3 regions of the Aeromonas rivipollensis genome follow, and region 2 is predicted to be linked to each of the others. Evidence: predicted binding sites of a transcription regulator. Region 2 holds the regulator's gene; each other region holds the start of a gene.
What was found. Region 2 encodes MetJ, which represses methionine synthesis genes. Its sites were predicted from a motif close to AGANNTCTAGANNTCT; they were not measured.

Region 1 (10,045 bases), 1.1 Mb from region 2:
CAACGAGCCGAGTGCAAATGGGTGAGCCGGGTTGAGGAAATTCTGTGTGACGGGGAGTTGAGACTGTGACGGTGGCGCGACCGATTGCTGAGTGTCAAATGAGGTGTGTTTGGCGGTATCTGCTGACTATTTCACCGACTGCCGCCCCCGATGGGCATCAAGTTCAGGGTGGCGATACGATTCACCTTGCAAGGGGAGGTTCAAGGGATTTTAATCTGCCGCCGCCCCGAGGCGCTGACGCGGGTCGCCGCCGACCATACTGCCCTCTTGTCCAACCGAACGAGCCCCATGACCGCCCAAGGCCACCTGCTGTTTTCCGTTACCTGCGCCCTGCTTGCCCACAAGGTCGAACTCACTCCGGCCCTGGCCGAAGGCAGCCTGTGGCACATAGTACCCATGGCCCTGGCCAGCGCCCTGCTGCCGGATCTCGATCACCCCCAGTCCCTGCTCGGTCGGCAGTTGCCCTGGATCTCGGGGCCCCTCTCCCGCCTGTTTGGCCATCGCGGCTTCACCCACAGTCTGCTGGCGGTCGGCCTGGGGATATGGGGGCTGGCGCAGTTTCAGGCCCCCGGCCCTCTGTCCGGGGTGATGAAGGACGCGCTCATCGTCGGCTACCTCAGCCACCTGCTCGGGGATTGGCTCACACCGGCGGGCATTCCCCTGTTATGGCCCTGGCGCCGGCGCTTTCGGTTGCCTGGTCTGCCCCTCAAGAGCGGCGGAGGCTACGAGAAGGCCTTCTGCCTGCTGACCCTGGCACTCGCCGGGTACTGGGTGCATGGGAACGCGGGATTCGGCGCCTTCTAGCACTGTATCAGTCGATGCGGCTGGCGGTTCTGGTCAGGGTGAGGTAGTCGGCGAGTACCGGCAGCCCGAGCAGGTGGCGGCGCAGCATGTCGAGGGCGGCGAAGGCGAGGATCCGGCGGCCGCTCTCGGGATCCGGGTGACTTAGCTTCACCCTCTGGCCGATTCGGCGCCCGTCTGCGCACAGCAGCAGCGGCACGCCGCCTGGGCCCGCACTGCCTATGGTAAGGCTGGGTTCCCGTCCGCCCCCCGTCAGTTGGTCGAGCTCGCTCGGGAGGCTGTGGCTGAAGCTGGCCTCCAGCCCCGGATGGGGGTGGCACATGGCCAGCAGGGTGCCCCGACTCTCCCCTTCCTGCAGCCACAGCGGCCGCCCCCCCAGCAGGGCCAGGATCTGCTGCGCCGGCTCCTCGTTCCCCCGTCCCACCAGCCAGGGACTTATCTCCCCGAGCAGGCGCGCCTCGGCGGCCTCCATGTCGGCGGCGCTGGCGCCATGGCCGATGAGTTTCAGCTCGATGAGGGGCATGGAGGAGCGGTAGCCGAGTTCGATGCCCGCAGGCCAGGGCGCCCCATCCAGCTTGTCCGAGAGGGCGGACTCCGAGATGCCGAAGGTATAGAAGCGGCGCAGCTCGGTGTCCGTCTCTTCCCCCGCCAGCGCCTTGAGGCGCGGCAGGATTTGCTCGCGCACCATCAGCTTGAACTCGAACGGCACGCCCGGGGTGAAGAAGAGCCGGCTCTGGCCGTGGCTGGCCGGGTGGCTGACCACGAAGCCGCAGGCGGTGCCGACCGGGTTGTCGAGGATCTCGCAGCCCCGGGGCAGCCAGGCCTGCTTGCTGTTGCTCTGGGCCATGGTGCGGCCCCGGCTGGCGTAGCGTTCGGTCATGGTGGCGAGCCAGTCGGGGAAGAGGGTCAGGGGTTGACCGAAGGCCTCGGCCGCCGCCTGGGCGGTGAGATCATCCGCGGTGGGGCCCAGGCCCCCGCACACCAGCACCACCTCGGCCCGGCTGGCACTCTCCTGCAAGGCGGCCTTCAGATCGGCGAGGTTGTCCCCCACTGTGAGGCGGCGGCGCACCTGCCAGCCCTGTTCCAGCAGCAGGGCGCTGAGCCAGGCGGCGTTGGTGTCCACCACCAGGCCGGTCACTATCTCGTCCCCCGTGCTGATGATCTCGATTCGCATGCAGACTCCTTGGGTGCTGGACCCCGATCAGGGCTTGTTGTGCTCGAAGTAGTAGCTGATCCGGGTACGAGGGTTGAGGTACTCGAACACAGCAGGAGGCAGTCGCTTGGGGTGGATCACCTTGGCAATCGTCAGCTCGGCCTGCTCGAGATCTATGATGGCCGCCTCCTGGCGCGGGATGCGGGGATCGTATACCAGCACGGCGGGGTAGAGCAGGCGGGAGGCGTTGACCGACATCACCAGCCCGACCTGGCCATTGGAGAGCTGCACCACGCTGCCGGGGGGGTAGATGCCCATCAGGCGGATCAGCATGCCGAGGTGGTCGGTGTTGAACTGGGCCTTGCGCTGCTTGTAGAGGTTGCCGAGGGCCGAGTAGGGCACCTTGGCCTGCAGGTGGCAGAGGTTGTCGTACTCGTTGATGAGGGACACTATCTGGGTCAGGGGGTCGAGCTGCTCCCCCCTGAGCCCCTGGGGTCCGCTGCCGTCCAGGTATTCGTGATGGTACTGCACTATGCGCTTCGCCGGCTCCGGGAAGTCACTGGCCAGGCTCAGCAGCTCCAGGCCATAGCGCGGGTGCTGGGCCATCAGGTTCTGCTCCGGTTTGGTCAGGGGGCTTGCCTTGCGCAGGATCTGGCTCGGGATCTTTAGCTTGCCGATGTCGTGGAACAGGGCCCCCATGCCGACCTGGCGAATAGCCTCGGCCGGCAACTTGCACTCCCTGGCCAGCAGCATGCTGAGCACGCTGACGTTGAGGGAATGGAACTGGAGGCTGTTGCCATCCGCGCTGTCGGAGACCAGGTGCAGCACCATCTCGTCCACCGACAGCAGCTGCTCCGTCATGGCGTTGATCAGCTCCTGGGCCTCATTGATGGCGTTGAGGGGGCGGGACTGGATCTTGCCCATCAGGTTGCGCACCTGGGCCAGGGACTGCTGGAAATGTTTCTCGCACTGCTGCAGATCCCGACGATAGCGCTGCAACTGCTCGATGCGCCTGGTCTTCTCCTGCTGCATCTCCTGCTGGCGACCGACGAGATCGTCAGTGCCATCCGGTGCGGGCTGCACCTGATCGAGGGGCTTGGGGGGGGCGTCGCTCTTGTCGGGAATGATGGTCACCAGCTTGAGACCGAGCCGACGGATCAGCTCTATCTCCTCTTCACTCTTGAGTTTGAAGCTGGAAAACAGGAAGGGGTGCTCGCGCCATCCCAGTGGCAGGGAGACGTAATTGCCGACTTGCAGCCGATCTACCGAGATCTTGATTCCTGTCATGGGGTTGGACACGAGAGACACACAGAGCCGTATGCTAGTCAAAGGCAGGGGTGAATACAAAAGGTATCTGATGACAGGATGAGCGCTTTATTATAGGCTTCTAGATGTCCAGACATATTTACCGATGCAGTACAGGGAGTCAGCATGCCGATCAAGATCCCGGACCAGTTGCCCGCCGCCGAAGTGCTGGGGCAGGAGAACATCTTCGTGATGACGGAATCCCGGGCCGTCACCCAGAACATCCGTCCGCTGCGGGTGCTCATTCTCAACCTGATGCCCAAGAAGATAGAGACCGAGATCCAGCTGATGCGGATGCTCTCCAACTCGCCCTTGCAGGTGGATGTGGATCTGCTGCGCATCGACGATCGGGAGTCGAAGAACACGCCCCAGGCGCACCTGGAGAACTTCTATCACGACTTCGAGCAGGTGCGTGGCAACAACTACGACGGCATGATCATCACGGGGGCGCCGCTCGGGCTGGTGGAGTTCGAGGAGGTGGTCTACTGGCCGCGCATCGTCGAGATCATCGAGTGGTCCCATCAGCATGTGACCTCCACCCTGTTCCTCTGCTGGGCGGTGCAGGCGGCGCTGAAGGCGCTCTACGGCATGGAGAAGCAGACCCACGGCGAGAAGCTGTCAGGGGTCTATCGCCACCATCGCCTCGATGAGCACGAGCCGCTGCTGCGTGGCTTCGATGACGAGTTCGTGGCGCCTCACTCCCGCTATGCGGCCTTCGACGGAGACCTCATCCGCGCCCACACCGATCTGCAGATCTTCGCAGAGTCGGAGGAGGCGGGCGTCTATCTGGCGGCGACCAAGGATTGCCGCCAGGTGTTCGTTACCGGCCATCCCGAATACGATGCCCTGACCCTGGACGGGGAGTACCGGCGGGATCTGGCGGCGGGCCTCACCCCGGTCATCCCGGTCAACTACTACCCGGACAACGATCCCGGCCAGACGCCGCGCGCCACCTGGCGCAGCCACGGTCACCTGCTGTTTTCCAACTGGCTCAACTACTACGTCTATCAGCTCACCAGCTATCGGCTGGAGGACATCGGCAAGGTGTTTACCTACGAGCAGCCCAAGGGCTAGGTGACATAGGGTCGGCTCACCCGATATGGTCCGCTATCGCCTGGAGGACATCGGCAAGGTGTTCAGCTATGAGCCGCCCAAAGGCTAGGTGTCATAGGGCCGGCTCACCCGCTATTGATTGGAGGGCATCGGCAAGGTATTCACTTAATCAGCAGCCCAAGGGCCAGGGCGCCCCTCAGTCTGCTCCGGCCAGCCGTCGCCCCCGGGTGTCGAGCCAGTGACGGTGGCAGGCCAGGGTAAAGGCGCCGGGCCGCCGGGCCCGGATGGCGGCCATGGCCTCCGGCTGGGGCTGACCCAGGGTCAGCAGCAGCAGAGCCGCCACCAGCCCGGTGCGGCCGCTCCCTCCGTGACAGTGAATGGCCAGGTGCCTGCCCTCGCGCAGCAGGGAGAGCAGTTGCGGCAGCACGGGAGGCCAGGCTTGCTCGAAGGCTTCATCGGGGGCCTCATCGTCCGCTATGGGCAGGTGGAACCAGGCCATGCTCCTGGCCCTGACCAGTGAGCCGAGGGACCCTGCGCCGCGCGCGGCCAGCTCATCCTCCGTCATCAGCGTGAGCACACCGCCGGCACCGGCCAGCTGCAACTGGGCCAGGGCGAGGGGCATGGCAACCTGCTGGTTGCCGGGGCAGGGGGTGAGCAACAGCTGACCGTCGAGGCGCGGGACCTCCAGGCTCCAGAAGGGGTGGGCACTGAGCATGAGGATCCTTGTCGGTGCTGAGAGGGCGTCAAGCGAACTTGTTGGCCCCCTGTTTGAGTGCGGCACAGCATAGAGGGCGCGGGTGCGATGTCAATCTGCGTTGTGTTCGGCCCGGTTTACGGGCAGAGTCTAAAAAAATTGAGCGATGGAAGGAGTAAAGATGAGAAACCTGGATCAACTGGACTTGGACATCCTGGCCCATCTGTTTCGCGATGCGGGCATGACCAACAAGGATTTGGCGGCCCTGGTCGGGGTGGCTCCCTCCACCTGCCTGGAGCGGGTGCGCAAGCTGCAACAGGACGGGGTGCTGAAGGGCGCTCACTGCGAGGTGGATTATCAGGCCCTGGGCGGCCATATCCAGGCCATGGTCTCCCTGCAGCTGGCGCGCCACAGCCGGCAGATCATTGATGCGTTTCGCGATGCCATACTGGCGTTGCCCGAGGTGATCAGCCTGTTTCACATGGGTGGCAAGGATGATTTCCTGGTGCACCTCTGCGTCGCCGACACCGAGCACCTGCGCAATTTCGTGTTCGATCACTTCACCTCCCGGGAAGAGGTGGTGCACCTCGAGACCTCCCTGGTGTTCGAGCACAGGTTCAGCCGCTCCCTGCCCTGCTTCACCCCCCCCTGATCGCCAGGGAAGCCGCAAAAAACCGCCAGCTGGCGGTTTTTTCGTTTCTGCATCTCAGTTGAGGGCGAGCCTGTCGTCCGGCGCCGTCTGGTAGAGCCCCTGCTGGTAGGCCAGGTTGCCCCAGAGTACCAGGCCCAGGGCGGCATCCTTCATGGCATCCGGCTGAGGAGCCGGGGTGAGGGTCTCGCTGGCATCGTCATAGACGAAACCTTCCGCCGCCCGCTCGGGTTGCAGTATCACCACGTCCTTGCCCCGCATCAGGGCGAAGTTCTTGTCGTACTGCATGATGGCGCGCCCCGGCCAGTCCGCCGGCATCCGGGTCAGATCCTTGCCCAGCATGGGGTAGTCGGCGCTTATGCCCATCAGGGAGAGCAGGGTGGGCGCCATGTCTATCTGGCTGACGATGCGCCTATCCTGTTTCGGCGCTATCCCCTCTCCCACTATGACCCCAGGAATATGGAAGCGGGGGATGGGCACCAGGCTGGCGCCGCCGACCCTGCTGTCGTGATCGGCGATGACCAGGAACAGGGTGTCCTTCCAGTAGTCCGATGCCCTGGCCTTCCTGAAGAACTCGCCGACGGCGTAATCCGCGTATTTGGCGGCGTTGTTGCGGGTCGCCCTGGGCTGTTCGTAGAGGGTGATGCGGTCGTCCGGGAACTCGAAGGGATCGTGGTTGCTGGAGCTGAACACCAGGCTGAAGAAGGGCTTGCCCTGCTTGTGCAGTGCCTCGAAGGTGTCGTTGGCCTTGGCCATGAGATCTTCATCCGAGGCGCCCCATGAGCCCTCGAACACAGGGTTCTTGAAGTCCTTCTGCTCGACTATGGTGGTGAAGCCATTGCCGAGGAAGAAGCTGCGCATGTTGTCGAAGTGGCTCTCGCCGCCGTAGATGAAGCTGGTGTCATAGCCCCGTTGCTTGAGCAGATCCGCGATGGTGAAGAAGTTGGTCTGGCTCTTGCCGAGCTTGACCACGGCCTGGGCCGGGGTCGGGGTGAAGCCGGTCAGCACCGCCTCTATGCCGCGCACCGATCGGGTGCCGGTGGCGTAGAGCTGCTCGAACGCCCACCCCTCCCGAGACAGCGCATCAATATTGGGGGTCAGGGGCAAGCCGCCGAGGGAGCCGACAAACTGGGCGCCGAGACTCTCCTGCAGCAGGATCACCAGGTTCTTCGGCTTGCCGCCATGGCTGGCTTCGTTGAAGGTCTGGCTGGGCAGGATCTCGGAGTTGAAGTCCTGGCCGGGGCGGCCGCTCTCCTCGCGCACCAGTTCCAGGATCCGCTCCCGGGGCAGTTCCCCGTAGAATTCGCCGGCACTCTCCTCGTTGCTCATCTGCTTGATGGCGAAGAAGAGGGAGTAGGCGGAGTTGACCGTCAGGGCGTTGACCAGGGGATCGCTGGCGAATGCCACCATGGCCGGGTTCAGGGCCCTGTGCCCCAGGCTGGAGCGGGCGCCGAGGAAGCCGATGGCCAGGATCAGCAGGGCGAAGGCCGGGCGCAGATGCCAGCGCGGGAAGCTCAGGTGCCGCATCAGGCGCCCGCTCAGCCACCAGCCGCCCCCCAGGGTCAGCAGGCTGAACACCAGGGCCAGCAGCAGTTCGCCCTTGCGGCCCGCCCACAGCATGGCGAGCACCTCCTTCGGGTAGATGAGATATTCGATATAGAGGCGATTGGGGCGCACCCCGTATTCGGTGACGAAGGCGGGGGTGGAGATCTCGAGGAAGAGCATCAGCCAGAGCCCCAGGGTCAGCCAGACCCGGACAAGCTGCAGCCAGGCGCGGCCCGGGGCATGGGGACCGGCCAGCAGCAGGGTGAAGACGGCGGGCACGCCCCACAGCCAGCAGAGGGTGGCAAGGTCGACCCGGATACCTTGCAGCAGCAGTTGTGACCAACCGGCGACGGCGTCGACCCGCTCCTGTTGCCAGAGCCCCAGGCCTGCCCGGCTGGCGGAGAGGGCGATGAGCGCGATCACCGAAAAAATGGCGATGGGCCAAAATGGACCCAGCCAATGTCTTATTTTTGTCATTGTTTTTCCTGATAAAGCCTGTTTTTTGATGCCCATCCGAGGACAGCTTTTTTTATATTGCAGGGTTATGACAATGGGGGCTGAGAAAGGTTGCGGCACAGGGAGCGACCGGGTGCTATTGATAACATTGATTTTTAAATGAGGGCTCCCGGGGGAGCCAAAAGACAGCATAAATGACTGGGCGTTGTGTGATCCCCACTGCAAAGTGCGGCGTGGTGCTTGCCTATAATGGCGCCGGATTTTCTCAATCGGAGCCGAAGGGATGCCGGTCTTTATCGATGTGGAGTATGTGCACGGCTGGTGCCTGTTCGTGGTGCTCTCTGACGGCACCACCGGGGCGCTGGACCTGACCCCCTGGCGCAGCCAGCCCCTGTTTGCCGCAATAGACACCGAGCGTCGCGTCGCCCGGGTCTTCATCAATCGCCGCCACCAGCTGGAGTGGCCCTCGGGCTGCACCCTGTCGGCCCAGGAGGTCTATCACCTGATTGCCCCCATCGACGAGCGCGAGGTCTTCCCCGATCGTAACCCGGGCTGAGAGTGACGGGCTAACTCGTTGAGTCAGGTAACGTTTTCAGTCACAGACCCGCTTTGGCCAGGCCGTTATCATGGCCTCAGGGTGGCGCATTTTGCGCCAGCACCACCACAGCGGGAAGATAACAATGAAACAAGGAAGGTTGCGCCATGGCGGCCTGATCGGGGCCGCCTTGTTACTGACAGCGTGCGGCAGCGGCGGCGGGGGATCCGGCAGCGAGACCCAGCGCCCCGTGGTCAATCCGCCCCCCACCTCGGACAGTCGCGCCTGCTATGGCGATGATCAGCCCGCCTGCAACCTGAGAACCTATCAGGTGATGGTGGAGTCCTTCGTCGATGGCGACGGCAGTGCCAACTACGGCGTCGGCTACGGCCCCTCCAGGCACAACGGCGATCTGCAAGGGATCATCGACAGCCTGGACCACATCAAGAGCCTCAACGTCAACGCCATCTGGCTCACCCCCGTGTTCGACTCCTGCGCCGGTCAGGCGGGGGACGATCGGCTGGATGCCACCGGCTATTTCGCCTGCGACTTCTTCAACGTGGACCCCAACTTCGGCAGCAATGCCCAGTTGAAAAAACTGGTGGAGGCGGCCCACCAGCGCGGCCTCTATGTCTTCCTCGACGGCGTCTTCGGCCACGTCAACAAGGTGGGGGTGAGCAAGCCCTCCCCGGAGGGTCGTCTGCCTGCCCTCAAGAGCGGCGGTGCCGGTTATCCGGGCCAGCTGGTGGATTACAGCCAGCCCGAGAGCCTCGCCTACTTCAAGGAGGTGGCCCGCTACTGGATAGCGCAGTACGGTATCGACGGCTGGCGCCTCGATCAGGCCTATCAGCTGGGGCTGGACGACTGGCGCGCCATTCGCACCGAGGTGGAGCAGGCCAGCGCGGCACGCAAGGCCGCCGGCCAGCAGTGGGGCACTCTGGGTTACATGGTGGGGGAGCTGTGGAAGGGGGCTGACGAGATCCGGACCCAGGCTTATGGCAGCAGCGACAACCCGGCGCTCTCCTCGGCGTTCGACTTCCCGCTGCGCTACGGCCTGGTGCAGGCGCTGGCGGTGGAGGAGTCCGGCAAGGGCGGCCAGGGGGCCAGCGTGCTCGATGCCAGCTGGAACAAGGTGGAGAACTACCCCAATCACGCCATGCCGAACCTGATGCTGGGCAACCACGATCTGGTGCGCTTCGGCGATCTGCTGGAGCGTGGCAACTTCAATCAGGCGGACTACTGGCAGCGCCACAAGGCGGCCTTCAGCTTCCTGGCTGCCCGCTCCGGCCCCATCACCCTCTACTACGGCGAGGAATTTGGCGACGAGGTGCCGGGTTTTGCCAAGCAGGTGAGCGGTGACTGTGCGGCCCAGGGATTGTGCGACGATCACGTGGCCCGCAGCGACGGCAAGGTGCCCGGTGTCACCGGCTTCACCCCGAGCGTCGAGCAGGCCGAGCTCAAGCAGTGGCTTGGGCAGTTGCTGGCCCTGCGCGCCGCCCATCCCGCCCTCTATCAGGGGGAGCGAGTCAAGCTGGTGGCCGATGGCAGCGTCTACGGCGACATCAAGCAGACGGCGGCCGAGCAGATTGTCTACCTGCTCAACCTCTCCACCACGCCTAAAAGCTATGCCCTGCCGGTCGGCAAACTGCGCAGTGGCAGTGCCCTGGTGGACCTGCAAAGCGGCGAGAGTCTGGCGCTGGGTGGCAGCAGCCTGACGGTGGATCTGCCGCCCCTCAGTGGCCGCTTCCTGCTGCTGCAATAAGACGGCAAACAGCAAAAGGGCTCCCGCGGGAGCCCTTCTTGTTGCCTGCTGACGGGAGGATCACTTCTCGAGGCCGCTGCCGAGCTCCTCCT
Region 2 (10,045 bases):
GTGGTACAACTGCATCACGGCGGGCTGCGGGCCCTGCCCGAACTGAACGACGGGGCGCCGGTCGGCCCGTGCGAGCTGGCGCCGGGCGGGCGCTATCCCCTCGGGGTCAAGGGGCTGACGGAGGAGGGGATACTGACGCTGATCGAGGCCTTCGTGCGCGCCGCCGAGCGGGCCCAGGCCGCCGGTCTGCACGGGGTCGAGCTGCACGGGGCCCACAACTTCCTGCTCTGCAACTTCCTCAACCCCCTGCACAACCGGCGCACCGACCGCTGGGGTGGCAGCCTGGCCAACCGGGCGCGGATCCTGGTGGAGATAGTGCGCGGCATCCGTGCCCGCCTGCCTCGCGACTTTCTGGTCGGGGTGCGCCTCTCCCCCGAGAGCTATGCCCATATCCAGGGCATAGCGCTGCCCCACCAGCTGGCGGTGGCGCGCCTGCTGGCAGACGAGGGGATCGACTATCTGCACTTCTCCATGGGGGACAGCTTCAAGGTGGTGGCAGGGGATCCCGAGGGGGGCGCCCTGCTGGAGGCGGTAAGGGTCGGGCTGGGGGGGCGGGTGCCGCTCATGGTGGCGGGCAAGATCCACGACGGCGCCTCGGCCGGTCGGGCGCTGTGCGGCGGCGCCGATCTAGTGGCGGTGGGCACGGCGGCCCTCGGCAACCCGGACTGGATGGAGCGAGTGAGTCGCGGCCAGCCCCTGCATGCGGCCCCCTTCACGGCGGCGCGCCTCACGGAGGTCGGCTTCACCGCGAGCGCCCTCGACTACTTGGCTGGCATGGGGGTACTGGCCCCGCGGGATGCGGCCTGAGGGAGTCCTCATGAGCGAGTGGACCCTGCAGCTGATGTTTATCCCGACCTTCTTTCTCATCGCGGTCTCCCCGGCCTTTGCATGATGCGACAAGGCCCTCGTGAAGAGGGCCTTGAGCGTGTCATGCACCGAGGGGCAGCAGGTCCGCGTAGTCGTCGAGCGCCGGGAAGTGCTGGAAGGTGAGTGGCGGCATCTGGCTGTCGGGGTGGCGGATGCCGAGCTGGTGGGCGATGCCAAATTCGGCCGAGGCGGCCAGGATCCGCTCGCTGTCATCGATGAACAGGGTGCGGGCCGGATCGAATGCCAGCCGAGCGGCCAGCGCCTGCCAGCAGTGCTGGCTCTCCTTCGACCAGCCCAGCTCATGGGTGCTCACCATGAGATCCAGATGCCCGGCAAGGCCGAGGCGCGCATCCTTCACCGACAGGCTGGCGGGATGGGCGTTGGTAAAGAGCACCAGCTGCTTGCCCGCAGCCCGCAGGGCGGCCAGGAAGGGGATGACGTTGGGCCGCCACTGGATCTTCTCCAGGATCTCCTGCTTGAGGGCGCGGATGTCGAGCTCGAGCGTCTGGCTCCAGTAATCGACGCAGTACCAGTCGAGGGTGCCGCTGACGGCCTGATAGCGGGCCTCGATCTGCGCCTTGGCGTCGGCCAGCGGCAGGCCGAGGCGCGCGGCGTAGCGTTCGGGCACCAGCTGCTGCCAGAGGTGGCTGTCAAAATGAAGGTCGATCAGGGTGCCATCCATGTCGAGCAGAACTGTGTCTATCTGGTGCCAGGGCAGTGGGGTGGGCATGGGGCCTCTTTGTGTCGGACGGGGTGGGGAAAACGGGGCGCATTATAACGGATTTTTCAGGCACCTTTCCGGCCCTTGCCCCGTGGTGTTCCCTTGGGGAGTCGTTTACTCTTGAAGCACTCTTTTTTAACGAGCAGTCAGCCCCGATGAGTGACCCCCACAAGTGCAAACCCGAACATATCCGCGTCGAGGCCATGGCCCATGACAAGCGCAAGCCGGAGATCATCAAGGCCGAGCTGGTGGCCGAGAGTCGGCTGTTCAAGGTGGAATCCCTGCATCTGAAATTCAGCAACGGGGAGGAGCGGGTCTACGAGCGGATGCGCGGCGGCAACAGAGGCGCCGTCATGGTGGTGCCTCTGTTCGACGCCCACACCCTGCTGCTGGTGCGCGAATACGCGGCAGGCACTCACTCCTACGAGCTGGGCTTCCCCAAGGGGCTGATCGATCCCGGCGAAGACGCCTTCGAGGCGGGTAACCGGGAGCTGATGGAGGAGGCGGGCTTCGGGGCCCGTGACCTCGTTCCCCTCAAGCAGGTCTCCCTGGCCCCCGGCTATTTTTCCAGCCGGATGGACATACTGCTGGCGCGGGATCTCTACCCGGAGCAGCGGATCGGCGATGAGCCCGAGCCCCTCGAGGTGATCCCCTGGCCCCTCAATCGCATCGACGAATTGCTGGCGCGACCCGACTTCACAGAGTCGCGCAGCATCAGTGCCCTGCTGCTGGCCAGCAAATGGCTGGCGGAGCAGGAAGGCTAGCCCAAGCCTGGGCAAAGGTAATAAAAACAGAGGATAACAAGATGCAGGAGTTGTTGGCCTGGATACCTGGGGTCAAGGAGATAGCCCGCGAAGCGGGGCGTATCCTTCACGAAATCTATCACGGCGGTCAGTTCGAGCGTCAGCTGAAGGAGGATGCGACCCCGGTCACCAGTGCCGATCTTGCTGCCGATGCCTACCTCAAGCAGGCGCTGTCGGCGCTCACCCCCCATGTGCCCGTGCTGACCGAAGAGGCGGCCGATGTGCCCTTCAGCCAGCGTGCCAACTGGCGGCAATACTGGCTGGTGGATCCCCTGGACGGCACCGGCGAGTTCATCGCCGGCAGCGGTGACTTCGCCACCCTGATCGCCCTGGTGCAGGACAATGTCCCCGTGCTCGGCGTCATCTATGCCCCCGAGGCCGACGTGCTCTACTGGGCGGTGCGCGGCCACGGCGCCTTCAAGGAGGTGAACGGCGAGGTGCATCCCATCAGCGCCATGCACCACGAGCACGATCAGCCCGACTCCCTGGTGGTGGCCATCAGCCGCCGCCAGAAACTGGAGAACCTGACCCGCCGCCTCAACCCGGCCATCAACTACGAGCTGATCCCGCTCGGCTCCAGCTCCCTCAAGTCCTGCTTGGTGGCGGAAGGGGCGGCAGACTGCTACGTGCGGCTCGGCCCCACCGGCGAGTGGGACACCGCCGCCGCCCAGTGCATCGTCGAGGCGGCGGGAGGGCGTATCCTCAGCCTGGCGTTGCAGCCGCTCAGCTACAACGAAACGGAGTCGCTGGAGAACCCTGACTTCATAGTGATGGGGGACCCGGATCTCGACTGGGGCAAGATCCTGACTCACTGAGCCGGTTGAAATGCAGCCGAATCATCCAATCAGGCGGCCTCGTGGTCGCCTGATTGCTTGGTGTGATCCGCTGGCTTTTCGCGGCATATTCAGGGGTATTCGCTACTTTAATGGATTGCTGTAGTGGATCATCACAGCCAAACCCAAAGTGCTGGCATCTATTTTCAGGTAATTCTAAAAAACCCGCATCGGTCGAAATAAAAAATCGACCAATAGTTATATTTTGGTTTTATATTTCGATAAATTGCCTGTTTAAAGGTTTATAAGAACAGGGTGGGCTGGGAATCACGCCCAATCTCACTGGCTGAACCGAGCTTTGCCAGTGAGATCTGCCAACCTCCATTTTTGAGAATTAAATGCTAAAGGAGCACAATATTCTTAGATTTTAATACTATATATAAGTGGTTTATCAATGAGTTCATCTGCAGAGGTCTCCCGGGAGTTATCCGGTTCCCACTCCACCACTGCCAGCACCGGCTGGCGTCGTCACGATACCCACTGGGTCATCAGCCTGTTTGGCACCGCCGTTGGCGCTGGCATCCTCTTCCTGCCCATCAACCTGGGTCTGGGGGGCATCTGGCCCCTCGTCATAGTCGCAGTGCTGGCCGGCCCCATGACCTTCCTGGCCCATCGCGGGCTGGCGCGCTTCGTGCTTTCTTCCTCCCGCCCCCACGCCGACTTCACCGAGGTAGCGGAGGAGCACTTCGGCAAGATGGCCGGTCGCCTCATCTCGGCGCTCTACTTCCTCTCCATCTTCCCTATCCTGCTCATCTACGGCGTCGGGCTGACCAATACGGTGGAGAGCTTCATGATCAACCAGCTCGGCATGGATGCCCCGAACCGGGTGATGCTCTCCGGCCTGCTGGTGTTCGCCATGATCGCCGTGATGATGGCGGGGGAGAAGGCGATGCTGCGGGCCTTTGCCTTCATGGTCTACCCCCTGGCGGCCATTCTGGCGGCGCTCTCCTGCTATTTGATCCCCCAGTGGCACTGGCCGGAGGCGACCGCCTTCGAGGGGACCAGCTTCCTCAACACCGTCTGGCTGGCGCTGCCGGTGACGGTGTTCGCCTTCAGCCACGCCGCTGCCATCTCCGGCTTTGCCAACGTGCAGCGCCGTGAATATGGCGAGCAGGCGGAGGCCAAGAGCGGCCTGATCCTGCGCAACACCACAGTGATGCTGGTGGGCTTCGTGCTCTTCTTCGTCTTCTCCTGCGTGCTGAGCCTCTCGCCAGCCCAGCTGGCCGAGGCCAAGGCCCAGAACGTCTCGGTGCTCTCCTATCTTGCCAACATCACCGACAACCCCGTGATAGTGACGCTGGGGCCGCTCATCGCCTTCATCGCCATCAGCTCCTCCTTCCTCGGCCACTTCCTCGGGGCCCGCGAGAGCCTCAAGAGCCTGATCGCCAAGCCCACCGGCCTGCCGCTGGCCAAGGCGGACAAGCTCGGCATCGCCCTGATGTTCTTCGCCATCTGGGGAGCGGCTGTGATCAACCCCGGCATCCTCGGCCTGATGGAGACCCTCTCCGGCCCCGTCATCGCCATGATCCTCTTCATCATGCCGGTGGTGGCCATCTACAAGGTGGAGGCGCTGGCCCGCTTCCGCCAGGGCTGGGTGAACGGCTTTATCCTGCTGACCGGCTCGCTCTCGGTCTCGGCCCTGGTCTTCAGCCTGCTGAAGTAACAGCGGCGCTGCGGCCAAAAAAGAAGAGGCGACCCTTGGGTCGCCTCTTCTTTTTTCATGGGGTACAGGGCCTCAGCCCAGCTTGGCGCCGTTCTCCACCGCCTGCTCCGGGATGGCCATCACCACGGCGCCATCGGCCCGGTAGAAGCCGGTCAGCAGAAACTCCGACTGTATGGGGCCTATCTGCTTGGCCGGGAAGTTCACCACCGCCACTATCTGACGCCCCACCAGATCCTCCGGCTGATAGAGATCCGTGATCTGGGCGCTGCTCTTGCGTACCCCGAGCTCAGGGCCGAAATCCGCCCATACCTTGTAGGCGGGTTTGCGCGCCTCGGGGAAGGGCTCGACCCGCACCAGGGTGCCCACTCTCAGCTCCACCATCTCGAACTGCTGCCAGCTTATGGTCTGCATCTTGGCTCCTCCTTTCACACACCTTGCATTGGCCCCAGCATGCCTCGAAACGACAGCCCCTGTCTTCGGCAAGGGGCCGGACTGTTATGGCTGCGGGCCGTTTTGCTGGCGCCAGCGCGACGGGGTCAGCCCCGTCTCGGTCAGGAAGCGCTCGGCGAAGGCCCCCTGATCCTGATAGCCGCAGCGGCTGGCCACCTCGCCGATGGGCAGGGCACTGTGGGCCAGCAGGGTGCGTGCCAGCGCCATGCGCCGCCCGCGGATGTAGTGGGAGGCGCTCATGCCGAACTGCTGGCGAAAGGCGTGCTTGAACTGGCTCTGGCCGAGGCAGGCAACAGCGGCGAGCCGCCCGTTGCCAAGGGGCTCGGCGAGGTGGGCCTCGATGTGGCGCTGCACTCTTGTCATGCGCGGAGCCAGGGTTGGGCCCATGCCCTGACCCTGGGCCAGGAGGCTCAGCCAGATCTGCTCCATGCCGGCCACATGACGACCCTGGCGCACCATCTGATGCAGGAAGGCGAGGTAGTGGCGCTGGGGCTCGTCCAGCGGGATGAAGGGGCGCTCGCCGAGGGGCGCGGGCAGCCAGTGGCTCTCCTGCACCAGGAAGGAGAGCGCCGGGTCGGCGGCGTAGTCGTGACGTTCACCCGGGGCTATGACGCAGGCAAAGCCAGGGGCGAGGCGGCGCCCCTGGCCCTGCACCTCGATCTCGAGGGGGCCGTCCAGGGGGATCACCAGCTGGGCGAAGTCGTGGCTGTGGCTGCTGATGTCGCTCTGGTAGTGGCGCAGGCTGAACGGGCAGGGGGCGGATAGGGATGACGCGGCACCGGGCCGCGTCATCGAAGAGGGGGGATTATGTGCCATGGGCCACCGTATTACTCGGCGTCGAAATCTTCGATCTCTTTGCCCAGCGCCTCCATGATGGCGCGCGCCTCGGCGGGGACGCTGTCCGGATGATCCTTGCGCAGATCGTCGTCACAGGGCAGCGGTTGACCGGTGAATGCGTGCAGGAAGGCCTCACAGAGCAGCTCGCTGTTGGTCGCATGACGCAGGTTGTTCACCTGGCGACGGGTGCGCTCATCGGTCAACACCTTCAGCACCTTGAGCGGGATCGAGACGGTAATCTTCTTGACCTGTTCGCTCTTCTTGCCGTGCTCCGCATAGGGGCTGACGTAGTCGCCGTTCCACTCTGTACCCATGTTCCACCTGTTCTCGTTTGGCCGTGAGCGCGGATTTTAACCCTTAAGGAATTCAATGGCAATCCAACAGCAAAGCCATTTAGACGTCTAGAAGTGTTGACGGCTTTTTTGAGGTGGCGTAAGGTGGTTCACCATAGGCCAGCAATGGCAGGATAGCCGTGGCAGAGGCACAGCGGCCATCGTCCAGAGACACTTCAAGGAGAGCGGAAATGACCCACAAGGCCACCCTGGCGGTACGTTGTATCGGACATAGAGACAGATCAACTGCACAGTCACAGCGCCAAGGAGAGCATCATGAGTCATAAGGCCACCCTGGCGGTACGCACCGGGATTGAGACAGACACACAGCACGGTGCCGTTGTGCCCCCCATCTACCTCTCCAGCAACTACACCTTTGCCGACTTTGGCGAGCCCCGTCAATACGATTATGCCCGCTCCGGCAACCCGACCCGCACCAATCTGGCGGACGCGCTGGCGGCCCTGGAAGGGGGCGCCGGCGCCGTGGTGACCGGCACCGGCATGGGAGCCGTCCATCTGGTGACCACGGCCCTGCTCAAGGCGGGGGATCTGCTGATCGCCCCCCACGACTGCTACGGCGGTACCTGGCGCCTGTTCGAGTATCTGGCGGCCAAGGGCCACTACAGGGTCCAGTTCGTCGATCAGGGGGATGAAGCCGCGCTCGCCGAGGCCCTGGCGCAGCAACCGGCCCTGGTGTGGGTGGAGACCCCCTCCAACCCGCTGCTGCGGGTGGTGGACGTGGCCGCCATCGCCGCCGCCTCCCATGAGGTGGGTGCCAAGGTGGTGGTGGACAACACCTTCCTCTCCCCGCTGCTGCAACAGCCGCTGGCCCTCGGCGCCGATGTGGTGGTGCACTCCACCACCAAGTACATCAACGGCCACTCCGACGTGGTGGGCGGGGTAGCGATCGCCAAGGAGCAGACGCTGGCCGACTCCCTGGTGTGGTGGGCCAACTGTCTGGGGCTCACCTCCGGCGCCTTCGATTCCTACCTCACCCTGCGTGGCCTGCGCACCCTGGCGCCGCGCCTGCGTGCCCATCAGGAGAACACGGACAGGATCCTGGCCTTCCTGCAACAGCAGCCGCTGGTCAAAAAAATCTATCACCCCAGCCTGCCAAGCCACCCGGGCCACGAGATTGCGCGCCGTCAACAGTCCGGCTTCGGCGCCATGCTAAGTTTTGAACTCGATTGCAACGAGACGGGGCTGCGCGCCTTCCTCGCGGCGCTGCGGCTGTTCTCGGTGGCGGAGTCCCTCGGCGGGGTGGAGAGTCTGGTGGCCCATCCGGCCAGCATGACCCACAGGGCCATGACTCCGGCGGCGCAGCAGGCGGCGGGCATCAGCGCCCAGTTGCTGCGCCTCTCTGTGGGCATAGAACACGGTGAAGACCTGGTGGCCGATCTGGCTCAAGGCTTTGAACAGGCGCAGTTGGCACAACAGGCAGAACAGGTGAAGTAATGGAACAGCAACAACAAGGAGAGAGTGCGGTGACGGCAGAGAGAGCCTTGAAGCGGCGTCATGTGCACAAGTTTGGCGGCAGCAGTCTGGCGGATCCTGTCTGCTATCGCCGGGTCGCCAGCATTCTCGAACAGCAGGCCGAGCAGCAGGGCGGGGGCAGAGAGCTGGTGGTGGTCTCCGCCGCCGGCAAGACCACCAACCGGCTGATCCAGCTGGTGGAGCTGGCCGAGGCGGGTGACGAGGCCGCGGGCGAAGCCATCACTGCCCTGCACGCCTACCAGCAGAGTCTGATCGACGGCCTGCTGGAGGGGGAGTTGCTGCTCGACTTGAGCAAGCAGCTGACCGACGACATGCAGCAGATCGCCAAGACCCTGGAAGGGCAGTTTGATCGCTTCGAGCGCAACGGCCTGCTGGCCTTTGGCGAGGTGTGGTCGGCACGCCTGCTGGCCGCCCTGCTCAGCAGCCGTGGCGACAAGGCCATCTGGCTCGACGCCCGCAGCTTCCTGCGCGCCGAGGATGGCGCCCTGGTCAAGGTGGATGCCGCCATCTCCGGCGAGCTGCTTAAGGCGCGTCTGGCGGAGCACCCCGGCCGCATAGTGGTGACCGGCTTCATCGCCGCCGACATGGAAGGAAGATCTTTGCTGCTCGGCCGCAACGGCTCCGACTACAGCGCCAGCCTCTTGGCCGCCCTGGCGGACGGGGAGTCCACCACCATCTGGAGCGACGTGGCCGGTGTCTACAGCGCGGATCCGCGCCGGGTGAAGGAGGCGCGCCTGCTGGAGCGCCTGAGTCTGGCGGAGGCCAACGAGCTGGCCCGCCTCGGCTCCTCCGTGCTCCATTCCCGTACTTTGCAACCCGTGGCCGACAGCCGCCAGCGCCTCACCCTGCGCTGCAGCTACAACCCGGACGAGGGCTGCACCCACATACTGCGCCGGGCACCGCGCTCCGGCGGGGCGCGCATCGTCTCCTCGGTGGATCAGATAGCCCTCATCGAACTCAAGGTGCTGCCCCAGACAGGTTATGAGCAGACGGTGGCCGCCATCGAGGCCCATCTTACCCGTCATCGCCTCAACCCGCTCACCCTGCAGCGTCAGCCGGATCGGCGGGTGCTGCGCCTGGCCTACACCCTGGAAGTGGCGGAAGGGGCCTTCGAGATACTGCGCGACTTCCAGCTGCAGGGCAGCTTCACCGGTCTCATCCAGAAAGAGGGATTCAGTCTGGTGGCCCTGGTGGGGGCTGGCGTGACCGACAACGCCGAGCAGTGTCACCGCTTCTATCAGCTGCTGGCGGATCAGCCGCTGGAGTTCGTGCAGGTGGCCAGAGACGGCCTGAGTCTGGTGGCCGTGGTGCGCCAGGTGGTGCTGGAGCCCCTGCTCATCGCCCTGCACAGCGCCCTGTTCAGCCGCCCGACCCGGGTCGGTCTGGTGGTGTTCGGCAAGGGCAATATCGGCGGTCACTGGCTGGCGCTTTACGCCCGCGAGAAGGCGCGGCTCGAGCACGAGCTCAATCTGGCGCTCACCCTCTACGGGGTGTTCAGCTCGGAAGGGGGTCTGCTGGACGAGGAGGGGCTGGATCCCCTCAAGGTGCGTGACAACTTCAATCCCAGGCCGCTGATCTGGCCGGAACTGCTCTCCCAGCTGGAGCAGCACGGTTTCGATGCCCTGATAGCGCTGGACATGACCGCCAGCGAGACGGTGAGCCGCTACTACCCGGACTTCGCCCAGCTCGGCTGCCACATCATCGCCGCCAACAAGTTTGCCGGTGCCGCCGACAGCGAGTTCTACCAGCGCATCAAGCAGAGCTGCCGCGATCATCAGGTGCAGTGGCGTTACAACGCCACAGTGGGGGCCGGGCTGCCCATCCAGTCCAGCATCCAGATGCTGCGCCAGAGTGGCGACCACATCCAGGGGGTCTCCGGCATCTTCTCCGGCACCCTCTCCTGGCTGTTCCAGCAATATGACGGCACGCGCCCCTTCTCCGAGCTGGTGGACGAGGCCTGGCAGCACGGCCTGACCGAGCCGGATCCCCGCGAGGATCTCTCCGGCCAGGACGTGCGCAGGAAGCTGCTCATTCTGGCGCGGGAG
Region 3 (10,045 bases), 230 kb from region 2:
TGTGGAGGAGATCGCCGGGCTCAGCCATCAGTCCAGCGAGCACAGTCAGCAGGGGGAGCTGATCGCCGCCAGACTGACCCGGGAGACTGGCCAGCTGACCGCGGCCATCAGCCGCTTCGAGCTGGGTGCCTGAGTCAGGCTGAGGTGACAAAAAAGCGGGGCAGACCTATGGGCCTGCCCCGCTTTTTTCACTCCAGACGCCGTAAGGCCTGATTGTCGAAGCTGCCGCTGGTTTCCTGATTCAGCAGACTGACCAGCAGGCATGGGGCGCTGCTCGCTGCCGACTCAGACCAAACGCTGGATGGTTAGTCCAGACGCCGGAAGGCCTGATTGTCGAAACTGCTGCTGGTTTCCTGATTGAGCAGACTGACCAGCAGGATCGCCCGCTTCTCCCCATCCGGCTCCAGGTAGATGGCCTCGAACCCGGCCAGGGGGCCTGATTCGATCAATACCTTGTCCCCTTGCGTCGGCAGGCAGGCGTAGCTGGCGCGCGCCTCGTCGCTGTCGTCCCGGCTCATCAGCCGGTAGATCAGCTGGCTGCTGACGGGGCTCCACTCCTTGCCGAAGTGGATGATGCGGCTGATGCCGCGGGTGGACTTCAGGGTGACCGGGGTGACCACATCCAGATCCACGTAGATGAACAGGTAGTTGGGGAACATGGGTTCACGCAGCGGGACCCGTTTGCCACGCCGCAGCTTCTCCACTTCCACCATGGGGTAATAGGATTCGACGCCTTGCGCCGCCAGATGGGCGCGGGCGCGGGCCTCTTCCTTGGGCTTGCAGTAGGCCAGATACCATTTCTTCATTGTTGTTCTGTTTTTTCGTGTTGCCGTGCTTCTGGCTATGATAACGGGGGCAAAAAAAAAGGCCACGCTTGGCGTGGCCATTTTTACAGAGTGAGTGATTACCAACCTTTCACCAGGCCGCCCTTGAACAGCTCGGTTCCCTTCTTGTAGACCTCGTCGGTCTGGAAGGCCTGGACGAACTCCTTGACCTTCTCGTCGTCCTTGTTGTTCTCGCGGGCAACGATCAGGTTGACGTAGGGGGACTCCTTGTCTTCGACAAAGAGGCCGTTTTCGGTCGGGGTCAGGCCAATCTGACCGGCGAAGGTGTTGTTGATGATGGAGAGATCAACATCTTCCAGGGAGCGGGGCAGCTGAGCGGCTTCCAGCTCGACGATCTTGAAGTTGCGCGGGTTGCTGGCGATGTCCAGCACTGTCGCTTCCAGACCGGCGCCTTCCTTCAGCTTCAGCAGGCCCTGCTTCTCCAGCAGGATCAGGGAGCGACCCAGGTTGGTCGGATCGTTCGGCACCGCGATCTGGGCACCGTCTTTCAGCTCGGACAGGGCTTTGATCTTCTTGGAGTAACCGGCGATCGGGTAGACGAAGGTGTTGCCAACCGGCACCAGCTTGAAGCCACGATCACGGATCTGGGCATCCAGGTAGGGCTTGTGCTGGAAGGCGTTGACGTCGACGCTGCCGTCGTTCAGGGCCACGTTGGGGGTGACGTAGTCGGAGAAGGTGACGATCTCGACGGTCAGGCCGTATTTCTCCTTGGCCACCTTGGCCGCGGTCTCGACCAGTTCGGTCTCGGGGCCGGCGATGGCGCCGACTTTCAGGGTCTTGCTCTCTTCTTTCTGACCGCAGCCGACCAGTACCAGAGTTGCCAGCAGCGCAGCTGCCGCGGATTTAATGCCCAATTTCATAAAAACCTCCTGTCAGAAATCGACGATTAACGATGATCACATTGTTTGACCAGGCGCTCACCTGCGCTCTGGATGAGTTGAACCAGTACCACCAGAATGACCACAGTGACCAGCATGACGGTAGGGTCAAAGCGCTGGTAGCCGTAGCGAATACCCACATCACCGAGACCACCCCCCCCGATGGCACCGGCCATGGCGGAGTAGTTCACCAGCGTGACGAGGGTGATGATGATGCTGTTGAGGATCCCGGGCAGGGCCTCGGGCAGCAGCACCTTGGCAATGATTTGCAAGGGTTTGGCACCCATGGCCTTGGCGGCTTCGAGCAGGCCGTCCGGCACTTCCATCAGGGCACCTTCCACCAGACGGGCGATGAAGGGGATGCAACCGACGGTCAGCGGCACTATGGCGGCTATGGTGCCTATGCTGGTGCCGACGATCAGCCGGGTCAGCGGAATGATGGCCACCAGCAGTATGATGAAGGGCACCGAGCGGCCGACGTTGACGATGATGCCGAGGATCTTGTTCAGCAGCGGGTTGGCCAGGATCTGGCCGGCCTTGGTCACGTGCAGTGCCACGCCCAGCGGCAGGCCGAGCAGGCAGCCGAACAGGGCGGAGGCAAACACCATGATCAGGGTGTCGCCGAGGGCTGTGATGAGCAGATTAATCATGGCTTCGGACATAGCCCATTACCTCCAGCTGAATGTGGTTGTCGATGAAGAACTGCTGGGTGGCCTCGCACTGGGCCTCATCCCCGAACAGTTCCGCCAGCAGGAAGCCGAACTTGACGCCACCGGCGTATTCGATGTCTGCGCTCAGTATGCTGATGTCGATGTTGAAACGGCGGCTCACCTCGGAGATGAGCGGCGAATCGACGGTGGCACCGGTGAAGCCGAGCTTCACCAGGGGGTAGCTGTTGGCCACCCGCTCGCTGCTCATCCTGTCCTGGTACTCCTGGGGCACCTCCAGGTGGATGGTGGAGTGGATGAAGTCACGGGCCAGCTGGGTCTTGGCGTTGCTGAAGAACCAGGCCACTTCTCCCTGCTCGATCAGGCGACCGTCGCTGATGATGGCCACTTCGTCACAGATCCCCTTCACCACGTCCATCTCGTGGGTGATGAGCAGTATGGTGAGCCCCAGCTTGACGTTGATCTCCTTGAGCAGGCTCAGGATGGATCGGGTGGTCTGGGGGTCGAGGGCCGAGGTGGCCTCGTCACACAGCAATACCTTGGGGGCTGGTGCCAGGGCGCGGGCGATGGCGACGCGCTGCTTCTGACCGCCGGAGAGTTCGGACGGATAGGCGTGGGCACGGGCTTCCAGCCCGACCAGGGCCAGCAGCTCGTCGACCCGGGCCTGGATCTGTGCCTTGCTCCAGCCCGCCAGCTCCAGCGGGAAGGCGATGTTGGCGAACACGGTGCGGGAGGCCAGCAGGTTGAAGTGCTGGAAGATCATGCCGATCTGGCGGCGAGCCTGGGTCAGATCCCGCTCGCTCAGGGCCACCAGATCCTGACCATCGACGATGACCTGGCCTTCGGTGGGGCGCTCCAGCAGGTTGACGCAACGAATAAGGGTGCTCTTGCCGGCACCGGAGGCGCCGATCACCCCGAAAATCTTGCCTTGTGGCACATGCAGGCTCACGTCACGCAGGGCGTGCACGGCGTCACTGCCTTTACCGTAGACTTTGTTGAGACCGATCAACTTAATCATGGATTCTTCCGTGCTAACAGCCTTAAAGCACAGGGCGCTACAGGCGGGTGAATTGGGCAGAGGTTTCACTGGGTTGCTCTGCCATCATGGAGGATGATGCTAAGATGTCCGGATGGCTGTGTCAACGCATGTTTCTACGTCTAGACGTCTAAAAAATGGATAAGGATTCCCGCTCGCTGACTAAGGGAAGAGGGGTAAACCGGCAGCTTCAATATTAGATTCTGATTTGAAATCATCCGTCCGAATATAACCTGGATAATCCTCCTTAACTCGATGATTCCCCCGTTTTGTCACGGCCTCTCCCTGGGTGCTGGCAGCCTGTTGCCAGCATGACAGGGATGACATCTCTTTGCCTCTTGCTCTTCGTTTTCTCCTTTTTCTTCCCCATCCCTTTGATGTAGAACAAAAAGCGACCGATTTTATTCAAGGAGAGATAGGCGTTTTTTTATACTGGCAGGAGGTGGACGGCAGGAGGAAGCAGAGATGCGATTTCAACAGATCAAGGACCTGATGCTTTACCTCGAACAATTGCATCAGCAGCAGGGGCGCAGTTACGGGCGCCTGATCCCCCAGGTGGATGGGGAGCGCAGCCGGATGTTGCTGGCCTATCTGCAAGGGCGGGAGGACGCGGCGGCGGCCCACCTGCACGACTATCGGGAGCAGATGGGGAGCGGGGTCAAGGAGACCTGGCTGGATCAGGGATTCGGTGTGGATCTGCTGGCCGATTGCCAGCGCCTGGCGCTGGCGGCTGGCACTCAGCCCGATGAGATAGTGGCCCTGGTGTCGCGGCAGGAGGAGAAACTCGTTGGCGAGCTTGAGCGTCTGGCCCGGGAGTGCCCCACGCCGGACACGGCTGCACTGCTGAGCTCTCTGGCGTCCATGGCGCAATCCCGGCTGACCCGGCTGGTGCACGGGGCCCATCGGCTCGACGATCTCTAGCGCGCCATGACAGAGGCCGTTTCGGGCCTCTTGCTGCGTTGTCGGGGCAGGCTCAGCCCTCTTGCCGGTCCGCGCCGTAGAGGGCGGCCCCTATGATGCCGGCCTGGTTGAGGTTCGCTGCCGCCACCAGGGGGGCTCGGGTCTCGATCCGGTCGATGAACTTGTCGAGCTTGGCGGCGCTGCCGCCTCCCAGGATGAAGAGATCGGGGGAGAAGAGGAACTCGAGGCGGGCCAGGTACTTGTTGAAGCGCTTGCCCCAGCGGTTCCAGGAGAGATCCTCGCGCTTGCGCACCGCATCGGAGCAGTAGTGCTCGGCGACCATGCCCTCCAGCATGAGATGTCCCAGCTCGGTGTTCGGCAGCAGCTGGCCGTTGACGAATACCGCTGTGCCTATGCCGGTGCCGACGGTGATGAGGATGATGACCCCCTGGCGATCCCGCCCCGTGCCGAAGCGCATCTCGGCCAGCCCGGCCGCATCGGCGTCGTTAAGCACGTGACAGGGCAGGCCGGTCACGTCGGCGAACAGGTGGGCGGCGTCGGTCTCGATCCAGCTCTTGTCGATGTTGGAGGCATTCTTGGCGATGCCGTTGTGGATGGTGGCGGGGAAGCCGCACCCCACGGGGCCCTTCCACTGGAAATGCTCGACCAGCGCCTTGAGGGTGTGCGCCACTGCGGCCGGGGTGGCCGGTTGCGGCGTGGCGATGCGGTGGCGCTCGCCAATCAGTTCGCCAGTCTCGGTGTCCACCAGGCAGCCCTTGATCCCGGAGCCACCAATATCTACTCCCAACATCTGCATCCGAATCTTCCTTTTATTGTGCCTATGGTCAATGGTCGGCAGAGCATGAAAAAAGTGCTGTCATCCGGCAAGGGCCAGATCACTTATGCGTGATCCGGCAGGCCTTTTTCGATGCAGCGGATCAGCAAACGGGTCTTCTTGTTCTCTTTCTCCTGGCGCGCCGCCAGGGTCGCCAGCGCCCACTCGATGTGTTCGGCCACCATGGGCTCGGCGCCGGGAAGCGCCTGCTGCAGGGCCGCCATGACATCGCTGCTGGCCGGGCCGTTGCCCAGCGCCACCGCCAGGTTGCGGCGCCAGCGCCGGTAGCCGATGCGGCGAATGGGGCTGCCTTCGGTGTGCTTCAAAAATGCCGCCTCCGACCATTGCCACAGGTCGAGCAGGGGGGGGCGGTGCAGATTGGGGCGTGGGCTGAAGTCGGGTTCTGGACTCGCATCCGCATAGCGGTTCCAGGGGCAGATGAGCTGGCAGTCGTCACAGCCATAGATGCGGTTGCCCATGAGCGGCCTGAACTCTTCCGGGATGGGGCCGTCGTTCTCTATGGTGAGATAGGAGATGCAGCGCCGCCCGTCCACCACGTAGGGGGCGACGATGGCGCCGGTGGGGCAGATGTTGATGCAGGCCACGCACTTGCCGCACTGCTCTTTTTCCACCGGGGCATCGACGGGGAGCGGCAGGCTGACCAGCAGCTCCCCGAGAAAGAAGAAGGAACCGGCCGACTCGTTGAGCAGCAGCGAGTGCTTGCCCACCCAGCCCAGCCCCGCCTTGGCCGCCAGGGGGCGCTCCAGTATGGGGGCCGAATCGACGAAGGGGCGCCACTCCCCCGGGGTTTCCTGCGTGGATGGCAACAGCGTCTGGCAGCGCTGCTCGATGCGCTCCCCCAGCAGCTTGAGCCGGTTGCGCAGCACCTTGTGGTAGTCGCGCCCCAAGGCATAGCGGCTGATGTAGCCGAGGGTCGGGTCCGTCAGGGTGGCGGCAAAGCCCGCCTCGAAGGGGAGATAGTTCATCCGCACCGACAGCACCCGCAGGGTGCCCGGCAGCAGCTCGTGGGGCCGGGCCCGCATCATGCCGTGGCGCGCCATGTAGTCCATGGTGCCGTGATGGCCCGCATCCAGCCAGGCCTGCAATCTGGGCTCCTCGAGGGCGAGATCCGTGTCGGTGATGCCGACCTGGTCAAATCCTAGCTCCCGTGCCCAGAGCTTGATATCGTGGGCCAGTTGCGCGAGTTCGGCGGCCGTCATTGTGCCTCACCTGCCTGCTGGCAGCGGCATGGCGCCTGCGGCACTGAGGGTGACGAGGGCCGTGCACCGTCATGGCATGCCATATGCCAGGTCAGGAGTCGGGCCAGTGGATGATGAAGGTGGGGAGCCGTCATGGTACAGGTTATCGAGGACGCTATCGGCAAAAAACAAGACACCAGTCTAGCACAGCCCCTGTGGCGGGCCGAACAGATCCGCAAGATGGAGCAGCGCTGGGCCGAGCGTGAGGGGCAAGCCCTCTACGCCCTGATGGAGCGGGCCGGTGCCGCCCTGTGCAGCTATGCTCGCCATCACTGGCCCCAGAGTCACCATTGGTGGATCTTCGTCGGCCCGGGCAACAACGGGGGGGATGGCTATGTGCTGGCCCGCCTCGCCCGTCGACTCGGCCTCGAGCCCCTGGTGATAGCCGCCCGGGCGCCAGGCCTGCTCAGAGGGGACGCCAGACGGGCCGCCGACGAGTGGCTGGCGGCGGGGGGAGAGGTGACGATGGCCGATGCGCTCGAGGGGGCGCAGATCCCTCCGCCGGATCTGGTGATAGATGCACTGCTCGGCACCGGTGTCCAGCTCCCCCTCTCCTCGCCTATGACAAAGATCGTCGCAACAATCAATGGCTTGAATGCCCCGGTGTTGGCGGTGGATCTCCCCTCCGGGCTCAATGCCGACACCGGCCGCGCCATGGGGGCCCTGGTGCACGCCACCCGCACCCTCAGCTTCATCGGCATCAAGCAGGGCATGCTCACCGCCGACGGGGTGGACGGCGTCGGCCAGCTCGACTGGGATCCCCTCGGGGTGGTGCCCGAGGCCGGCCTGGTGCCCGCCGCCGAGCGCCTGGATTATCCCCGTATAAAGAACCTGCTCACTCCCCGTCCCCGCTCGGCCCACAAGGGCAAGCACGGCAAGGTGCTGCTGGTGGGGGGCAACCTGGGGATGCAGGGGGCCATACTACTGGCGGGGCAGGCCTGCCTGCGGGCAGGGGCGGGTCTGGTGCGACTGTGCCAGCACCCGGACTCTCCCCCCGCCAGCCTGGTGCAGCCCGAGCTGATGGGATGCCCGGCCGGGGCTGACGAGGGGTGGGCCACGGTGCGGGTTCTGGGGCCCGGGCTCGGTCAGGATGAGTGGGGAAGGGCCCAGTTCGAACACTACCTCAGTGCCAGTCTGCCCCTGGTATTGGACGCCGATGGATTGAATTGGCTGGCGCAGGCACCCCGTCATCAGGATAATTGGGTGCTCACGCCCCACCCCGGGGAGGCGGCCCGCCTGCTGGGGTGCGCCGTCGCCGAGGTCGAGGCGGATCGTTTCGCCGCCGTTTCCCGGCTGCAGCAGCGATACGGCGGCGTCGTGCTGCTCAAGGGGGCGGGCTCGCTCATCTGCGATGGCCAGTGCATCAGCCTCTGCGATGAAGGCAATCCCGGCATGGCCAGTGGCGGCATGGGGGATCTGTTATCTGGTATAATCGCCGCCCTCCTGGCCCAGGGCTGGTCTGCCAGCATGGCCGCGCGACTGGGGGCCGTGATCCACGCAGAGGCCGCCGACCTGGCCGCCGCCGAGGGTGAGCGGGGTATGTTGGCATCGGATCTGCTGCCCTGGATCCGCCGTCTGGTCAATCCGACACCGTAACAAGTAACAAGAAGAACATGGCAAAAACCTTGATGATGACACTGCCGGACGAGGCAGCAACTGTGGCACTGGGTGGCCGTCTGGCGCAGGCGTGCCAGCAGGCTACTACCGTATTTCTGCACGGCGCCCTCGGGGCCGGCAAGACCACCCTGACCCGCGGCTGGGTGCAAGGGCTTGGCCATCAAGGCAAGGTCAAGAGTCCGACCTATACCCTGGTGGAGCCCTATGAACTGGCCGACTGGCAGGTCTATCACTTCGATCTCTATCGACTGGCGGATCCGGAAGAGCTGGAATTCATGGGCATTCGGGACTATTTCGGCGCCGACACCCTCTGCCTGGTGGAGTGGCCGGAGAAAGGGGAGGGCTGGCTGCCGTCCCCCGATCTGGAGATTACCCTGACGTATGTGAACGAGCAGCGCGAGGCCCTGATTGCGGCCCGCACTGCTATTGGCGAAGCCATTCTGGAACGGTTGTCATCTCAGTGCGCTTGATCCTTGTTATTGCCCTCTCCCTGATGGCCTTACCCTCCTGGGCGAATCAGCTCAAGAGTGTGCGGGTCTGGCCATCGCCGGATAACACCCGGGTGGTGCTCGACATGAGCAGCGCCCCCAATTTCAATTACTTCACCCTGAGCGGCCCGAGTCGCCTGGTGATCGATCTCAAGGGGGCGAGCAACGCCGCCAACCTGGCTCGCATCGAGAACAAGAGCGAGCTGGTGCGCAAGATCCGCGAGAGCACGCCCCTTGAAAAGGGCAGCATGCGTCTGGTGCTGGATCTCAGCTCCGCCATCAAGCCGGTGGTGTTCCCGCTGGCACCGGCCGGCCCCTATGGCCATCGCCTGGTGATCGATCTGCCCTATGAAGAGAAAGGGGGCGCCACGGCGCAGCCCGCTCCCGTCGGCGGTCAGGGCAAGGCCATCGTCATCGCCATCGATCCTGGTCACGGCGGGGAAGATCCCGGCTCCATAGGCCCGCGCCGCACCTACGAGAAGCGGGTGACTCTGTCGGTGTCCCAGAAGCTGGCGGCGCTGATCGACCGTGAGCCGGGCATGCGTGCCGTGATGACCCGTCGTGGTGACTACTTCGTCGACCTCAACAAGCGCTCCGAAATCGCCCGCAAGGCCAAGGCGGATCTGCTGGTGTCCGTGCATGCGGACAGCTTCCACAACTCCACGCCGCGCGGCGCCTCGGTCTGGGTGCTGTCGACCAATCGCGCCAACCGCGAGATGGGCAGCTGGCTGGAGAAGCAGGAGAAGCAGGGGGAGCTGCTGGGCGGTGTTGGCAAGGTATTGGCCGAATCCGACCCCAATCCCTATCTGGCGCAGACCTTCCTCGATCTCTCCATGGACAAGTCCAGGGCCGAGGGCTATGAGGTGAGCCGCCAGATCCTGCGCTCCATGGGACGGGTTGCCCGACTGCACAAGAAGGCACCGGAGCACGCCAGCCTGGCGGTGCTCAAGGCGCCGGACATTCCCTCGGTGCTGGTGGAAACCGGCTTCATCTCCAACCATGCGGAAGAGAAGCTGCTGGCCACTGCCAGCTACCAGGATCAGCTGGCCCGGGCCATCTTCGAGGGGATCCGCAGCTACTATCGCAGCCACCCGACCAAGGGGCCCATGATGACGGGCAAGGGGCAGCGAGTGGCCAGCGCCAGCCAGCCAGCGGCGAAAAAGGCGGCGGTCGCCCCCGCCCCCCGGCAGCAGGTGACCAACCGGATGCCGGCGACAGTGCCGAGCCGCAGCAGTGATGGCGGTGCCCCGGTCAGCAGTGTCGGCAGCGCCTCCGGTGCCGGGGTGATAAAACCCTACAAGGTGGCAGCCAAGGAGCCGAGCGTGCCGGTCGCAAGCGTGCAGAGCGACGACAAGTCCAGGATGATCCGCCACGTGGTCACCCGCGGCCAGAGCCTCTCCCGCCTCGCCGAGAAGCACGGGGTGAGCCAGGCACGGCTGGTGGAGATCAACAAGCTCAAGTCACGGGATATCCAGATAGGGCAGGTGCTCTACATTCCCCAAAACTAATGCGCGGGAGC

Region 1: a site for MetJ is predicted at 3,344-3,359, ahead of metA (homoserine O-acetyltransferase MetA). Genes of this name have one in related genera too.
Region 3: a site for MetJ is predicted at 3,544-3,559, ahead of metN (methionine ABC transporter ATP-binding protein MetN). Genes of this name have one in related genera too.

Annotation. Positions count from the first base shown of each region.
Region 1 covers NZ_CP149130.1:4,087,880-4,097,924, reverse strand. Annotated here, with positions in the region: gene WIR04_RS18695 (metal-dependent hydrolase) at 289-804, shown strand; gene WIR04_RS18690 (competence/damage-inducible protein A) at 812-1,975, opposite strand; gene WIR04_RS18685 (HD-GYP domain-containing protein) at 2,003-3,241, opposite strand; gene metA (homoserine O-acetyltransferase MetA) at 3,386-4,333, shown strand; gene WIR04_RS18675 (tyrosine-protein phosphatase) at 4,509-5,027, opposite strand; gene WIR04_RS18670 (Lrp/AsnC family transcriptional regulator) at 5,188-5,658, shown strand; gene WIR04_RS18665 (LTA synthase family protein) at 5,713-7,677, opposite strand; gene WIR04_RS18660 (DUF2442 domain-containing protein) at 7,940-8,212, shown strand; gene WIR04_RS18655 (alpha-amylase family protein) at 8,337-9,953, shown strand; gene WIR04_RS18650 (MgtC/SapB family protein) at 10,014-10,045, opposite strand, start outside.
Region 2 covers NZ_CP149130.1:619,843-629,887, forward strand. Annotated here, with positions in the region: gene WIR04_RS02960 (NADH:flavin oxidoreductase) at 1-807, shown strand, start outside; gene yrfG (GMP/IMP nucleotidase) at 929-1,597, opposite strand; gene nudE (ADP compounds hydrolase NudE) at 1,744-2,352, shown strand; gene cysQ (3'(2'),5'-bisphosphate nucleotidase CysQ) at 2,394-3,206, shown strand; gene WIR04_RS02980 (aromatic amino acid transport family protein) at 3,619-4,887, shown strand; gene WIR04_RS02985 (tRNA-binding protein) at 4,960-5,298, opposite strand; gene WIR04_RS02990 (AraC family transcriptional regulator) at 5,383-6,129, opposite strand; gene metJ (met regulon transcriptional regulator MetJ) at 6,165-6,488, opposite strand; gene metB (cystathionine gamma-synthase) at 6,783-7,961, shown strand; gene WIR04_RS03005 (bifunctional aspartate kinase/homoserine dehydrogenase II) at 7,961-10,045, shown strand, end outside.
Region 3 covers NZ_CP149130.1:852,337-862,381, forward strand. Annotated here, with positions in the region: gene WIR04_RS04055 (methyl-accepting chemotaxis protein) at 1-133, shown strand, start outside; gene rfaH (transcription/translation regulatory transformer protein RfaH) at 306-806, opposite strand; gene metQ (methionine ABC transporter substrate-binding lipoprotein MetQ) at 905-1,705, opposite strand; gene WIR04_RS04070 (methionine ABC transporter permease) at 1,732-2,385, opposite strand; gene metN (methionine ABC transporter ATP-binding protein MetN) at 2,366-3,409, opposite strand; gene WIR04_RS04080 (hypothetical protein) at 3,893-4,348, shown strand; gene ppgK (polyphosphate--glucose phosphotransferase) at 4,401-5,144, opposite strand; gene queG (tRNA epoxyqueuosine(34) reductase QueG) at 5,228-6,382, opposite strand; gene WIR04_RS04095 (NAD(P)H-hydrate dehydratase) at 6,515-8,017, shown strand; gene tsaE (tRNA (adenosine(37)-N6)-threonylcarbamoyltransferase complex ATPase subunit type 1 TsaE) at 8,035-8,508, shown strand; gene WIR04_RS04105 (N-acetylmuramoyl-L-alanine amidase) at 8,499-10,034, shown strand.